Regions from separate parts of the Brevibacillus antibioticus genome, predicted to be linked through region 2. Evidence: a T-box and tRNA genes for the amino acid it is inferred to sense, from the RefSeq annotation. Region 2 holds a T-box; the other holds one or more tRNA genes.
What was found. The T-box of region 2 lies ahead of tyrS (tyrosine--tRNA ligase). A T-box ahead of a tRNA ligase gene usually reads a tRNA of that ligase, here a tRNA-Tyr.

Region 1: it encodes a tRNA-Tyr, which carries the amino acid that the T-box ahead of tyrS (tyrosine--tRNA ligase) is inferred to sense. The anticodon was not compared.

Annotation. Positions count from the first base shown of each region.
Region 1 is NZ_SZNK01000001.1:1,520,053-1,527,614, reverse strand. Features, by position in the region: gene edeP (edeine non-ribosomal peptide synthetase EdeP) at 1-1,446, opposite strand, end outside; gene edeQ (edeine self-resistance N-acetyltransferase EdeQ) at 1,746-2,183, shown strand; tRNA gene E8L90_RS07290 (tRNA-Leu) at 2,341-2,422, opposite strand; tRNA gene E8L90_RS07285 (tRNA-Tyr) at 2,468-2,552, opposite strand; gene E8L90_RS07280 (hypothetical protein) at 2,648-2,959, opposite strand; gene E8L90_RS07275 (thioredoxin family protein) at 3,026-3,592, opposite strand; gene E8L90_RS07270 (YycC family protein) at 3,620-3,790, opposite strand; gene E8L90_RS07265 (hypothetical protein) at 3,890-4,324, opposite strand; gene E8L90_RS07260 (outer membrane protein assembly factor BamE) at 4,529-5,164, opposite strand; gene E8L90_RS07255 (hypothetical protein) at 5,619-5,813, opposite strand; gene E8L90_RS07250 (TlpA family protein disulfide reductase) at 5,985-6,518, opposite strand; gene E8L90_RS07245 (cytochrome c biogenesis CcdA family protein) at 6,542-7,252, opposite strand; gene E8L90_RS07240 (efflux RND transporter periplasmic adaptor subunit) at 7,480-7,562, opposite strand, start outside.
Region 2 is NZ_SZNK01000001.1:1,994,705-2,002,266, reverse strand. Features, by position in the region: gene E8L90_RS08945 (RNA ligase family protein) at 1-38, shown strand, start outside; gene E8L90_RS08940 (suppressor of fused domain protein) at 175-1,236, shown strand; gene E8L90_RS08935 (DUF6138 family protein) at 1,266-2,930, shown strand; gene E8L90_RS30710 (ATP-binding cassette domain-containing protein) at 3,194-3,739, shown strand; gene E8L90_RS30705 (ATP-binding cassette domain-containing protein) at 3,904-4,746, shown strand; T-box leader at 4,822-5,051, shown strand; gene tyrS (tyrosine--tRNA ligase) at 5,115-6,377, shown strand; gene E8L90_RS08920 (hypothetical protein) at 6,450-7,562, opposite strand, start outside.

The DNA of each region.
Region 1 (7,562 bases), 470 kb from region 2:
TGACTCCAATGCAACTCCCTGTGGCAAGCGTTTTACTTGCTCTTCAAACAACTGGACAACCGTCTTCTCGCTGGGATAGGAAGCCGCTGTATCGTTCCACGTATTGAGTTGTAATGTCAACTCTTCGTCAGTTAGAAAGTCCAGATTGGAGAGCGGAATATCTGAATTCGAGATCATCTGATTAAGTAGCCTTACAAGATGATCCGCTATTCGGTCTATATCCTCTTCCGTGTACTCGGCTATCTTATAGTCCAATTCCAGCGTCAATCGTTCATCTGTTGCCCATTCTCTGATAATCACTTGGAGCGAATACAACTGGTGACCGTTGTAAAACTCCTCATTGGTCACGGGGTACCCGCCAAGAGTGAATGGCAGCTGCGTGCTGTAATAATTTACACAAATCTGAAACAGGCTGTCATAGCCATGTTTCTTCAGCTCCAACTCTTGAGCCAGCAAATCGTACGGATATTTCTGATGAAAAAAACAGGAAGTGAGTTCCCTGTTGACATATTTAACATAATCGAAAGCAGCCATTTCCATCGGCACTGCCAGACGAAAAGGCATCGTGCTGGTGAACATCCCGAATATTTTGCGCTCCACTTTGCCTGAACGGTTTAACAGCGGTGTACCGATCACGATTTCTTCTTGCCTCGCACAACGCTGAAGGTAAAGACTGACGACAGCCACAAACAAGGAATTTAGCGAGCATTTCATCTGGTCTGCAAACTGACGTATTCTTGTCGAATCTTCACGGTCGAATGCATAGACTTTGCGCTTTCCTTCGGTAGTATCTGTTGCCTTTTGTAATGTCGTGATCACAGGCAAGCTCTGAAACTTGTCCCGCCAGTATCGCTTGTCCTTTTCAAATCTCTCAGACTGAGAGTAGGTATGCTCCCTTTCGACAAAAGCTTGATAAGGGGGTTCATCTCCTACATGAACGGTACCGCCTGTCAACAACGTGTCATAATAGTGAGCAATTTGTTCTGTCATGATTGAAATGGACCAACCATCAGCAATCAAATGGTGTAGCTTTACAAAATACCCTGCTTCTTCGTCACTCAGTTGAATCAGACAAAAGTAGAACAGAGGATCTTGTCCGATCGAAAACGGCTTTGCAAACAAGGCTTGCAGGAATTGTCTGCACCGATCAGGGGCATTTGGTTCCTGTCTGAAATCAAACACCTGCAATGGCTGCGGTTCGTACTCTCCAACAAACTGAAGGACTGTCTCTTCCTCCTGATAGTTGAGTCGCAAAGCATCGTTCTTTTGAATGAACAGGTGAATGGCCGCTTCCAGTACATCCAGTTTTACCTTTCCCTGAATCCGCACCATCCCCCCTAACGTATGGACAGGAAGCTGTGGATGCATTTTTTCCGTATACCAGATACGCTTTTGTGGATGACTTAAAGGATAACCGACCTTCCATTGCTTCTTATCCTGGCGCAAAGCATATCCCCCTTTCTGAATTGTGCAGATGTAATCACAATCCAGTCATGGTAAAAAATCAAATCGGTTACAGATACTTCCATTTCCAACTATATAGATGACTCTTCTGTAGTGTCAAATGAATTTTCCATAAATTGTTATTTCTGAAAATTGGGTTAATTCTTCTCTTTCCCCTTTCTGTAGCGCTGCATAAAACAGAAAAAAATTTGTTCACTCTATTGATTTTGACTCTCTTTTCACGTAGGATAAAATGTAATATATTGGCAAAAACAGTTCCCCGGAAGGATGTATGTGATTAGATGTCTGTGACACTTCGTGAAGTAACTTTGGAAAACTGGGAAGAGTGTATTGAACTGGAACCTACTCCCGAACAGAGCGAGTTTGTTGCTCCGAACCTCTACTCCATCGCTGAAGCAAAGTTTCAAACTACATTTGTTCCTTTGGCTATCTACCATGATGACACGATGGTTGGCTTTGTCATGTATGGGCTTGACCCCGACGATGGCAACTACTGGATTTACAGACTCTTAATTGATGCGAAGTACCAACGACTAGGCTACGGACGTACTGCAATTTCGCAAGTCATTGATATCCTGAAAGCAAAGGAAGATTGTCAAAAAATTGTCATTGGTTATGCCCCGGCCAATGTCGCAGCTGAAAATCTTTACGCTTCACTCGGATTTCAAAAAAATGGCATGGTTCTGTTCGGGGAGACGATTGCAGAATTGAACTTTTAAGCAAATTTTCGTTACCCTAAAATGAAACAGCGGCGACCTAAGACCTGAAAATCAAGTCTTAGACTCGCCGCTGTTTAAAATTGTTTCCCGTATATTAAAAAAGCACACCATCCATGTGTCTGTAAACATCATGGTTAGTGTGCATTCGTTTTTGATATGGTGCCGGTGAAGGGACTTGAACCCCCACGGTTTCCCTCACGATTTTGAGTCGCGCGCGTCTGCCATTCCGCCACACCGGCAAGTGAAACTATGAATAAATTAGCACATCATCCAAAGAAAATCAATGGTGGGGAGAGACGGATTCGAACCGCCGAACCCGGAGGGAGCAGATTTACAGTCTGCCGTGTTTAGCCACTTCACTATCTCCCCACAATATGTGCTGTCTATCTTCTACGTCTACTCTCTTCAACCAGAAGCGACATTTATTAATTTATCATGAACTTTGTTTGACGTCAATATTTTTTTTAGATTAACTCTTTCTTCGCCAAGATCTCCTGTGCCCACTCGTGAAAAACGCGCAGTGCTTCGTCTACCTCTTGAAAGGTTGCTTCTCCTTCACAGGAGTATTCCGGGAAGTCTAGTATGCGGTTTTTGCGAATCTTCACTTGCCCTTCTTCACATTTTATCTCTAAGAAGTAGGGAACGGCTTCATCTATCCCATAACTGTTTTCTAAAAACTCGTAGGTACGTACCCACTCCAGAATTCGAATTTCCGATGCTTTTAAGCGAAGCACCTGCTCCAAGGACATAATCGTTTCATTCCCGTAGTAATACATGTTAATCAGCCCTTCTGCATGTAAATGGACGGAGCCGGAACTCCGCCCTGTTATTGATGTGAGAGATTAGATTGAGGATAGCAGCTCTCTCAGCTCTTTGACAATCACTTGCTGGTAGCCAGTGCCTTCTCCATACTGCTTGAGCATTTCGGCGCGCGCCACTTTGATCTTGTCCTCATAATCTGAGGCGTTTCGGTCCGGGTTTTGTTGCTTGAATGCCGTCATGATAGCTTGTACATGCTTTGGTCTCGGTCCCCATCTGGCGAGAACATGTCCACCCGTGTCTGCGAAAATAACAACTGGAATCGCTCGACCGCCCATTGTGAGAAACTCATCCATGAGATCGAGGTGTTCTTCCATCACCATCATTTCTACTGGCATATCTGTTTCTTTCAGGGCATGCAACACGACTGGCAAGTTGCGAACGACGTCACCACACCAGTCCGCAGCTAAAATCAAGCATCTAAGGTCATCACGATGCTGGAGAGAGGTAAAAAATGCACGGTCTTGTTCATCCGACCATGAGAATGCATCCGACCAGTTTTGGTATGTATCCTGATTTTTTGTCATGTTTTCCACAAACGCCTGTGGCTTGAGCCCCGTACGGAATTTATGTGCTACATTTGCCCCCATCTCTTCTCCTCCTTTTGTATCGCTCGCCTATTCTTGGTTTTTATTCGCTGCTTCGTTTGCTTCCTTTTCTTGATTAGCCAGCTCCATCATTTTTTGCAACAAGATATGTTGCGGCATGTGCATAAGACGCTCCAAGGGTACCTGAAGTGCTTCCGCCAGCTTGACTGCCGTCTCCGGTGATATTTGTAATGGACGCATGTCAATTTTGCTCCTTTCCCTTGTTTTCATCAGTCCCTTCAGTATAATACACAGCCGGTAAACCTACCAGCATGCAAGCCATAAGTAGGTATCCACATTCTAATAATCCCTTACTTTCTTAGGTAGTTGACTAAATATAAGTTCAACTAATTCTCCAAGTGGTGCCCACTCCTCATCAGGTTCACACCACCACCTGATTTCAATTTTATTGAATCCTCTATTTACTTTTAGTATGTAAGAATGTCCATCTAGTCCCATACTATATCTTTGAGGAATAATACTAATCTTTGACCCACAAAGTATCTCTTCAATTTTTTCTGCTATACTTTGCTCAACTGGGACTTCTAACACTTCATATGGCTCCATGAATGAAAACGTAGCATACCTAATCGAATATTTTAATTGATCTTCAGATTCCTTTGTATGCCCAAGATGTAAATATATTTCATTAAAACTTGATGGTGAAAATAACAGTTCAAGCATTATAGAAAAATTCGGCTTAGACAATGCTTTGTATTGCTCAGACAAAATCATAGAATTTTGCATCCTCTCATAGGTTTGAATCTATCGAATAATGAAATAGTTATAGCGTTTGTTCGCTCAAGAATTGGTGCGTCACCATGGAATACAGGGCATTTCATGAGTGGCAGTAAAAGTGATACTTATCCAGGTCGGCGACTTAACGCTGTTCTTAACGATGCTGACTGGTCATTTTGAGAGGGAATCCCACTCTCCTTTTTATGGTTGCTCTTCTTCATTGCTTATATTAATACTCGTTACCTTGTCTCCTTTTAATAACACTCTTAACGATGGATAAAAGACATTACCAGATGAACTTGAACCTGAAATCACCACATATTGTGTATCTGTATCCTTCCGTTTTTCATAGGCATAAGCACTTTGAAAACTTTGCATCACATCTTTTAGACTGCTTCCAATACCAAAACCACGATCTGTTTTGACGTCAGATGGCTCGTTAACAACTATGCTTACAACCCCGCCTTTTGGATTGTCTGGTGAGGGATTGTTCCCTCCTTTATAATAGAATGCAACGTATATATTTTGCTTTTCGTAGTGCCACAATGGAAAAGGCGTAGAGTTTAACATTCCTTTACTTGTTGGCTCCCCAAGTAGTTTGCGTACGGCTTCTGCTGAATCTCCAATATGAATACCCCCTAATGAAATATTCTCCTTAGTTAGTTCTCCTGAGCCGATTTCACTATCTTCATTTACAATCTTCATTTTTTTTAGGAGGTCTTCTTCAATTGGAACACTCCCATTTGAAACAGGCTGCACTTCAACATTTGAGCTGGTAGCAGGCGCACATCCAGCAAGTATTGAAAGTACGACTATACTCAAAAGTGCTTTTTTCATTATAATCCCTCCTTGATTAAATTCCTTTTCGCGTATCTTATCGTTCAAAATCGATCTGCATGCCCAAGATTTCTAGCATGCTTCTTGATGACTGGAATAAATTGATTTATGATTGTCATCACCGCTTCACTAGAATAAGACGATTTAGTACTCAAAACGTTCCTCTATATTGATTGAAATAATCGAGCCTAGATTGTTATACATTGTTATTTTTTCTTTCTATAAATCTGCTTAATTTCTTACATTGAAATGATACTCTTTCATGTCTCGTTAGGAAATGTTGGCTCTCCTGAACCACTTTTGTCACATTTCCCCACCCCTAACTCCTCATAAAAAATGAAAAAAGAGCCACCCGTAGGCAGCTCCAAATTGGAGGCAGGCTGTGGATCCCTTCTCACCGCACGAAGGGACTCTCTCTCGTGAACACACGATTCCGCACACGGAAAAGGACGAACTATTGCTTTTGCTTAGTGAGGATGCATGGTACACCAAAGCCGATCGCGCCAGGCTGGGACATTTGTTGCAGATATGCCATCCCTCGTGCGCATTGCTGCTTGCATACTTGACATGTATGGGACGTTACGATTTTCAGCTGTACTTGATTGGCGTGCTGTGGCGTATTCTTCTTTACCTTTTTGCCCTTGGCCATCCGTTTTCCTCCCTTTGCCCTGGATCACTCCAGTCTATGAAAGAGAACACCCCCGCTCTTTAGGCAAGCATACAAAATCAAGATATTCACCTGCAAAATGGGCTTTGTCATATGTGTCACAAATAGAAAAAGCCGCCGGAGGATGCTCTCCCAGCGACTAATCTGCGTTCATTATGGCTTTGGACTTAACAACTGGCGCAGTTCCAGCTCCAGTGTAGGCGCATCAACCATGCCAATTATCTTCTTTCGTATGATCCCATCCGCGTCAATCAAGTAAGTAGTTGGGAAAGCCATCACCTTGTAACGATTCGACACCGTTCCAGCTACATCCATCGGTATCGGAAATGTCAACTTGTAGTTGGTGACGAAGGCCACGGCTGTTTCCGGGCTGTCATTACTTGTGACGTTCACACCATACAGATCAACCTGTCCGCCGTATTTTTCATAGACTTTTTGTAAATCAGGCGCTTCCAGCTTGCATGGTCCACACCAGGAAGCCCAAAAATTCAAGACCAATGGTTTCGCCCTTTTTCCTTCTACTTTATACGTCTGCTGGTCCAATCCTGTCAGTGTAAAATGAGGAGCCGCAAAGCCAACTTCCGGTTTTTGAACCTCTGCTACGATTGCGGTTGTTTCTTGAGGTTTTTCCCAAACAGCAAGTCCTACCCCCAATAATACGATCACCGCGAGCAACAGCTTTTTCATTGTGTCACCTCTGCCCTACTGAGTTAGAATCCCGTAAAGCCTCCGTACATTTGAATGAGAACGCGTGTAATATCCGTCAGTTTATCTGTATACAGAAGAATACCGAACAAAATCATAATGGCTCCTCCGATTTTCATAAACAGGTCGGAATACTTCACAATCGCTTTCACCTTACTGATAAAGAACGTCATGACAAAAAATGGAATGGCGAAACCGAGCGTATACGCCAAGGTGTAAGCCAATGCGCTTGAAGGATTGGATACACCCATGACGATAATGCCAGAAAGAATGGGTCCCACACAAGGTGTCCATCCTGCTGCATACGTCATTCCCACCAGTATGGACCCAGTATACCCCAATGGCCTCGATTTTAAATCGACTTTAAAAGAGCGCATCATCCAATCCATTTTAAACACGCCAAGCATAACGAAACCAATAACAGCAAGCAAAATACCGCCCAGTTGACGAATCAAGTCCTGCTGGTCGGTGAACAAGCTTCCGATCCAAGATGTAGACAGCCCCAGCGCAACGAAAATGATCGAAAACCCGACAATGAAGAAAAAGGTATGCAAGAAGGCTTCCTTGCGAAAAACCGCTCTCCCTTTCTTTACTTCATCAATCGTTACCCCAGTTATGTAAGACAAAAAGGACGGATAAAGCGGCAGGCAACAAGGAGAAATAAACGAGAGAAAACCTGCTGCAAAAGCCACAAACACAGTAATATCGCCAGTCATATGTACCTCCGGTGGGTATTTTATCCACTATCCTCTCATTGTATCGAATCTTTTCCCCCTTCAAAAGTAGGAATGACACTTTGTCTTAAATCCGTGACATTTTAGTTTACATAATATTTATTATGTATTACTATTTGGCACAAAACGTAACAAGAGGATGGATAAATCTGGTCCACTTAAGAAAAAAGAGGCGGATGTACTCCGCCCCTTCCCTGCTATTCTTTTTCTTACTGAATCGTGACTTTGCCGCCATCTTGAAGCAGTGTTTGCCCTTTTACCACGATCTTTTCGCCGGCAGACAAGCCTGTCA
Region 2 (7,562 bases):
AGCCAGTCGTTCCGAATGGGGTAGCAGAAAGCAATTAATGACTTTTGAATAGAAGGGAATGAGAACGATGTAATTTGCTAAGAGGTATTGACCGTCTAATAGAGTATCCAAAAATTCAATTTGGCTATTGTTAAGACAGTCATTACATGGGAGGCAAGAGAGATGAGCGAAGAAATGAACGATGAAATGATGTCAGCGGGCTGGGATGCTATTGACCAGGAGATGAGAAAGATTTACGGAGAGCAGGAGCCTAAGCATTACGGTACGCTTATCTCGTATGCGCTGGGTGGCCCCGATCCATTAGATGGAATTAGCGCCTACAAAGCGGACGAGCCTTACCCGCATTGGCATTTTGTGACCTATGGATTTACCGAGTTGTATGAAAAAGAGTCCGAGAATGAAGAGGAAAGCGGTTTTGGTTTTGAGTTGACTTTTCGATTGGCGCGAAAGGACGACGAGGAAGAACCGCCTGCCTGGGCGCTGAATCTGCTTCAAAATATGGGGCGTTACGTATTCAACACGGGCAATGTTTTTCACGCAGGTGATCATTTGGATGCAAACGGTCCAATATGCTTGGGCGCCGATACCCAACTGACTGCGCTCGCTTTTGTGACAGACCCTCAGCTTGCTGAAATGGATACGCCGAATGGGCGGGTGAAATTCTTGCAAATGGTTGGGATCACAGGTGATGAACTCGATGCGATGATGGCTTGGAATACTCGTGGCGTACTTCAATCTGGCTTGCCGTACATGCCTTCCTACATAACGGATCTCGAGCGGGATTCTCTCCTTCGCCATTCTACGGTTTCTGATGCTGTTCAAAATGGAATGGAACAAGAAGGCTCCAGCACGGCTTATTTGTTCGTCAGCCAGCTTGGATGGGAGCCAGGAAAAAATGGCTTCTTGAAAAAAACGCCTTCGACTTTGAGGCTGGGAGCTAAGCAAGCGGAAGTCATCGGAAAAATTCTCCGCGGACGTATGCGAAAAGGGGAAAGCCTGAGCCTTGTGGGCCCTGATGTCCGCGTTGTATTTGAGGCAGGAGACAAGCCTGCATGTATTCCAGGAGAGGATGCCATTCGATTTGTCCTCGATGAAGAGACAACGATTGTGCTTACCAAGCATTTGCTTCCAAAGGAAAGCAGCTTTGAGATCCCTTCCCTAAAAGGAATTGCTATCAACATTTTGAAAACCAATATTACCGATAGCGAGGGCAATGTCGTAAAGGTCATCGGCTAAGGTGTTTGGGCAAGGAGGAGAGTCAGTCAATGAATCAGGCAGCAGAAGCATTTCTAAACGAAGTATGGACTTCCATCCTAGAAATTTACCAAAAAGAGAACCAACGGATCAACGGGATCAAAGACTGGAGCCTACTGCAGGCAGGGGTCAAAGACTACCTGAGAGTGGCGTGGAGAAAAGGAAAGCTCAATTGGCCCAATGGTAAAATCCATATCGATGTCCATGAACCATTCAGCTGGAGTGACGACTCGTACAAATACGATGCGGGCTCTTATATCGAGGAGCTTACAGAGGAAATCCTCATGCAAGAGTTTTTTCCCGCACTGTGTGATCGAATGGAATCCTTGTTCCATTCCACCGACTATGATTCTCACTTTTTTAATTACCGCTTCGAGCTCGTTTTCGAATTCGAGTGGAAACAATCGGTGCAACGCCATTCTCGCCATTTCATAAACGAGCGAAAACGCGAGAGTCTAAAACAAGTACTGGATCAATTTATCGAGACAAAAATTAAAGCGGAGCTTCCTGTGCGTCCGAAAGAAAGAGACGATTTCTTCTTTGCTCATTGTCTCGTCAATCCCGACTTGATGGAACAAAAGCAGGAAATTATCGAACCGCTCATCCAGCGCCTTAGCGAAAAGCTGCGCGCTAATAAAGAACGCAGTGATTCGTGGACATACCACTCTGCCTTGGCTTTAAAAGGCTGGGCGGATGAGCGTTTTTTAGTCAAATTTTTCGATCGTACCGGGCATTATGGATTGGATTGGGTTTTGAAACCCGAGCAGGAGCGTCAGGAACCAAAAGCAGAGGAGCTGGACTTTTTCCTATACGTCGCTCTCGCAATTGGGAACAAGGAACCTGACACCCGCAAGAAGTTTTTGGACCTCGCAGTTCAGCTTGGCTCCAAGCGGGCTGCGGACTATGTAAAACGTGGCAGCGGTCGCTTTGAAAGCGAGTATAAAAGCAGTTTGATTCAAGCAAAAGCCAATGACGTTTTACAATTGATCGACATTCGTATCCTATCTGAGGAAGAAGCTGCCTATGGTGAAGCCATCGATTTTATCAACGGTCTTTTGCGTGAAGGCTTTCCCAAAGGGTACAAGCTCAAGCTAAAAAGCAGCGAAAAGCACTACCTCCCAGTAAAAAAGCTGGCGAAGTCAGGTCTCCACCAGTTTTTTGCCAATGCTTCTCGGTATCCTGCGTTATATCCGAAAATCGCCGAATATGCTGAGCTTGCGATGGAGGAGTTCGCATGGTACGGGGATGTAGAGCCTAGTGAGAAATCCGTCATGCCTGGCACCTATGCGGTATTGGCTCTCGGGTTGTCTAGCAGCGATTATTTTCCACTCTTTCGGCGTTATTTGGAGCTGGTCGACACGGAGCATCAGTCTGCTCAGGACGATTTTGCCCTAGCTTTTATGGAGGCGCATGGTGTAACCGTAGAGAATATCCCCGTACTCGTCTCTCTGGTGCTTGGCAGTAGCGACTCGGCGAAGCCTTTGAAAGCTTTCACATTCAATCGTGCCGAACTGGTGGATGCACTCATAGGGGAGCTTGCAGCGATGGAGGATTACCAGCGGGAAAGCGTTATTTATCGCCTTTTCGGCGGGAACAAAAAGCTTGCACAGGCAGTGAAAAAGGAATCTTCCCCCATCAAAGACAAGCTTGCCCAATTGCTAACCTTGGTTGAATAGCTTCATTGACAATATTTAGAAGACCGTGCTATATTGAAGGCAACTACTTGGAACGGAGGGTGAATCATTTGCGCCATTGTTTATTTATTGGAAAAGCCAATTCCATAATAAATAAACAAGAAGTCAAATTCACCCGCAAATCTATAGCTTGAATTCCTGTATGTTCTATTTTTCATATAGCGATTTCTAGTACGAGAGCAAGATGCTTCTGTTTATTGGACAGGAGCATCTTTTTTTGTTGTCAAAAAAGAGGGGTGATACAGATGAACAACAAGCAAAGGACGAGAAATGGAAAAACGAAATGGGGAATCCAAATGGTTGAACTGCATAATAGCACGATTACTACCAAAAAAGACGGCAGGACTCTCATTCAAAATCTGCATCTCACCCTGCAAATCGGTGACAAGATTGCCATCATCGGGGAAGAGGGAAATGGAAAAAGCAGCTTATTAAAATTGATTTACGCGGAACAAATGATTGCAGAGTATTGCACATATGAAGGTAACGTGTTGAGAACCGATTGTTCCATGGGTTTTCTTTCTCAGGAGCTATCGGATGAAGAAAAACAAATGACCATCGCCAACGTTTTTGCCGAAAATCAATGGACCAAAGAGCTGGTGAGAGCGATGGATGATTTCGGCATTCAGGCATTGGATTTAGATAAAAAGTTGGGTGTTCTGTCTGGTGGTGAGCGTTTCAAATACCGCTTTTTAAGTCTGCTGGCACAGAAGCCTGATGTTCTCTTGCTGGACGAACCCACGAATGATTTGGATATCCAAAAAATGGAATTTCCGGAAGGATTTGTTTAACAGACGGTTATTCCCGTCCTATATGTATCGCATGACGAAACATTTATTGCGAATACAGCAAACGGTATCCTTCATATGGAACTGACGAAGCGCAAAAACAAGTACCCAAATATACGTTTTCAAGAGAACCCTATGAGAATTACATCGCGAATCGCATGAGCCACTTGAACAAACAAGAACAGATCGCCAGAAAGCAAGCTTCTGATCATCGAAAGCAAATGGAGAAATGGCATGACGTTTGGAATAAGGCAGAGCATCAACATCGGAACGTGTCCAGGTCAGATCCGCGTCTGCAAAAGAAAATCAAGTCTCTGAAAAATCAAAGAGAGCGTATGGAGAAAGCATCGGAAACGTTTGTAGAGGCTCCAAGTGTGGAAGAAGCAAGCGACTTCCGATTTGATTCTGGGGTACATGTAGCTGGTAGTAAACAAATCCTCGACTTTTCATTGGAAGTACTGCAAATAGCGAACAAACAGCTATCGAAACAGATTCATTTATCGATCAAGGGGCCAGAAAAAGTCGCGATTATTGGGGAAAATGGGATCGGAAAAACGACGTTGTTGAAAAAGATCATGGATGAGCTCGTCCAGCACTCGTCATTCAAGATCGGTTATATGCCCCAAAACTATGAAGAGCGGCTGGATTCAACCAAAACACCGATTGAATACTTGGAAACAACGGGAATGAAAGATGCGATGACAAAAGCGTATACGCATTTAGGCAGTATGAAATTTACAAAAGAGGATATGCATCAACCCATAAAAAACTTATCTGGGGGACAGAAAGCAAAATTACTCCTGGTAAAAATGATTTGGGATCAGTGCGAAATAGTAATACTGGATGAACCGACCCGAAACTTCAGTCCTTTGACAACTCCTGTTCTGTGCCACGCCTTAACGGCTTTTGACAGTGTGATTATCAGTATTTCGCATGATCGACGGTATTTACATGAAGTCGCAATAACTGTTTATGAACTAACTTCCGATGGTCTCACGAAAATAAAATAAGGGATCGTGGCAGAATCATTGCTACATGGTTGACATTGCTATTTGAATTCAATATACTGACTTTAATTTCATATGAAACATACGTTGAAAGAGCCCAGTAGCAGCTTATTCCCTGTCCTAGAAAGCCGGGGGTTGATGGAACCCGGTACAAAATAAGCGAGCGAAATACACTCTGGAGTATCTCGGGTAATGCCGAGCGGAATCGCGAACGATAACTCGCGACGAGTGGCATGAATGGCCTGCGCAAGCGCTTGGGTCCATTGGTGCAAGTTGGGTGGTAACACGGTTATTCAATCGTCCCTATGTCTACAATAGACAAGGGGCGATTTTTTGTTTTTTACCATAGAAGATTAAAGGAGTGTATAGCAGTGAATATTATCGACGAACTCGAATGGCGCGAAGCCATCAATCAGCAAACAGATGCAGAAGGGCTGCGAGAATTAACGAACGAAAAAGCAGTCTCATTATATTGTGGTGTCGATCCAACAGGTGACAGTATGCATATCGGTCACTTGATTCCTTTCATGGTACTGAAACGCTTCCAGCTCGCTGGCCATCGTCCGGTCATTTTGATCGGTGGTGCAACAGGTACGATTGGCGATCCGAGCGGCCGTCAATCCGAGCGCTCTTTGCAAACACTGGAACAGATTCAGGAGAACGTCGACAAACTTACCGCTCAGATGAAAAAGCTGTTCATTACAGAAGGCGATAACCAAATCCGTTTGGTGAACAACTACGATTGGACGCACAAAATCAATGTCATTGAATTTTTGCGGGATTACGGGAAAAACTTCAGCATCAATACAATGCTTGCCAAGGATGTTGTGTCGAGCAGACTGGAAAGCGGCATTTCGTTTACGGAGTTTTCCTATCAGATTCTGCAATCGCTGGATTACCTGCATCTGTACAAACATGAAGATGTTCAGCTGCAAATCGGCGGTTCCGACCAATGGGGTAACATTACGAGCGGTCTCGATCTGATCCGCAAAAAAGAAGGACCAGAAGCAAAAGCGTTCGGTCTGACCATTCCTCTGATGCTGAAGGCAGATGGTACGAAATTCGGGAAGACAGCAGGAGGAGCCATCTGGCTTGATCCAAACAAAACAACACCATTCGAATTCTACCAATTCTGGGCGAATACCGATGACCGCGATGTTGTAAAATACTTGAAATACTTCACGTTCCTCTCCAAAGAGCAAATTGACGAGTTGGCTGAAAAAGTACAGTCTGAGCCACATAAACGCGAGGCGCAAAAAGCGCTGGCTGAGGAAATGACGAGATTTGTGCACGGCGAGGAATTGCTTGCGCAGGCAATGCGCATTACAGCAGCTTTGTTTACTGGCGATATTAAATCGCTATCGGCAGATGAGATCGAGCAAGGCTTCAAAGAAATGCCGACGTACGAATCTACCCTCGAAACGAAGAACATTGTCGACTGGCTCGTTGAGATCGGCATTGAGCCATCCAAGCGTCAAGCACGCGAGGATATTACAAAAGGCGCTATTTCCATGAATGGCGAGCGTGTTACCGATCTGGAACTGGAAGTAACTTCAAGTCTCGCTATCGGCGGTCGCTTCATCATTATCCGCAAAGGCAAGAAAAACTACAGCTTGGTGAAATTGTCTAAATAAATGAAGGAATAGAAAGCTTCCCTAAGAACCGCTAGGGAAGCTTTTTTTGTATTTGTGGTCACTATTTTCCTTTTATTTCGGGAGTGCAATGCTATCCACTTTGTTCGCTGCAATGACAGCAACTGCATTCGCCTCTAGATCGAACCAAAAGATAAGATCGCCGTCCGCTTTCTTCTGCGATGGCTTCATCCCGTTCACATAGACTTCCGAAGCTGTTGTCGCCATGGAAAGACCAGAAATCTTGCGCATACCATCATTGTGCAGAACAATCGAGCCGTTTGGTGCATATTCCATTCTGACTTGAGAGAGCGCGAGCCAATAATCCATGATTTCACGCACGGTCGTCAAATGCAATTTGCCTTGCTCGCGCAGCGCATCCATTCGCTTCAACAAGCGGTCAAAATCGGGGTGAATGATCCAGTTACCTTCTGCATCTCGAATAACAAATTTCCCGCCTTGCTTTTTGGACGGAATTCTTGCCAAGTAAGTATGATTGATAAAAACCCCACGATTTTGAATGAGCTGCTGGAGATTTTGCTCCCGATACAGATTCAGTGTAACTTCCGGAATGGTGGCAGCCGACCATGAATAAAACGGGCCAGTGACTGTGGGATGCGACCAATAGAGAGGAGTGTGCAGGGCGTCGCCTCTATGGGATTGGTACAGATCAAGGCCATTATACGGATTGTCGATATCTTCTGAGCTGTAGTGCCAAAAATACGATGTGCCGTATTTTTTCCACTGATGCGCCAAGTAATTCGCAGTTTGGTTGTCGAGTGCGTTAAACGCAAAGCTGGACTTCAAATACCCATGGTCAATCCATGTACGGCTTTGGAAGTGATCTTTCATTACTTGCAACGCATCTTCTGTAGTCTTTTGATAATGCCTGATTTCGTAAGGATAGAGGGTGTGTAGACCAATTTCATTACCGTTGTGATTCAGATCATCCAGAAACTGTAAAAATTCAGGGCTTTGCGCAATAGCGACATTGACAGGCGAGTTCGCCTGAAAATAAGGATTCGAGTAAAAGACGCTTTTCGTAACCGGAATCCGGTGTTTGACAAAACCGCCTGTCGCTTGTGCCGACGATGTAATCTTCTCAGAGCCGAAATAAACAGCCCGGTTCGTTTGCAGCGTCTGTTCGTCAGCATGCTCTGTCCATACGTGTGTCGCCAAATAACCAGA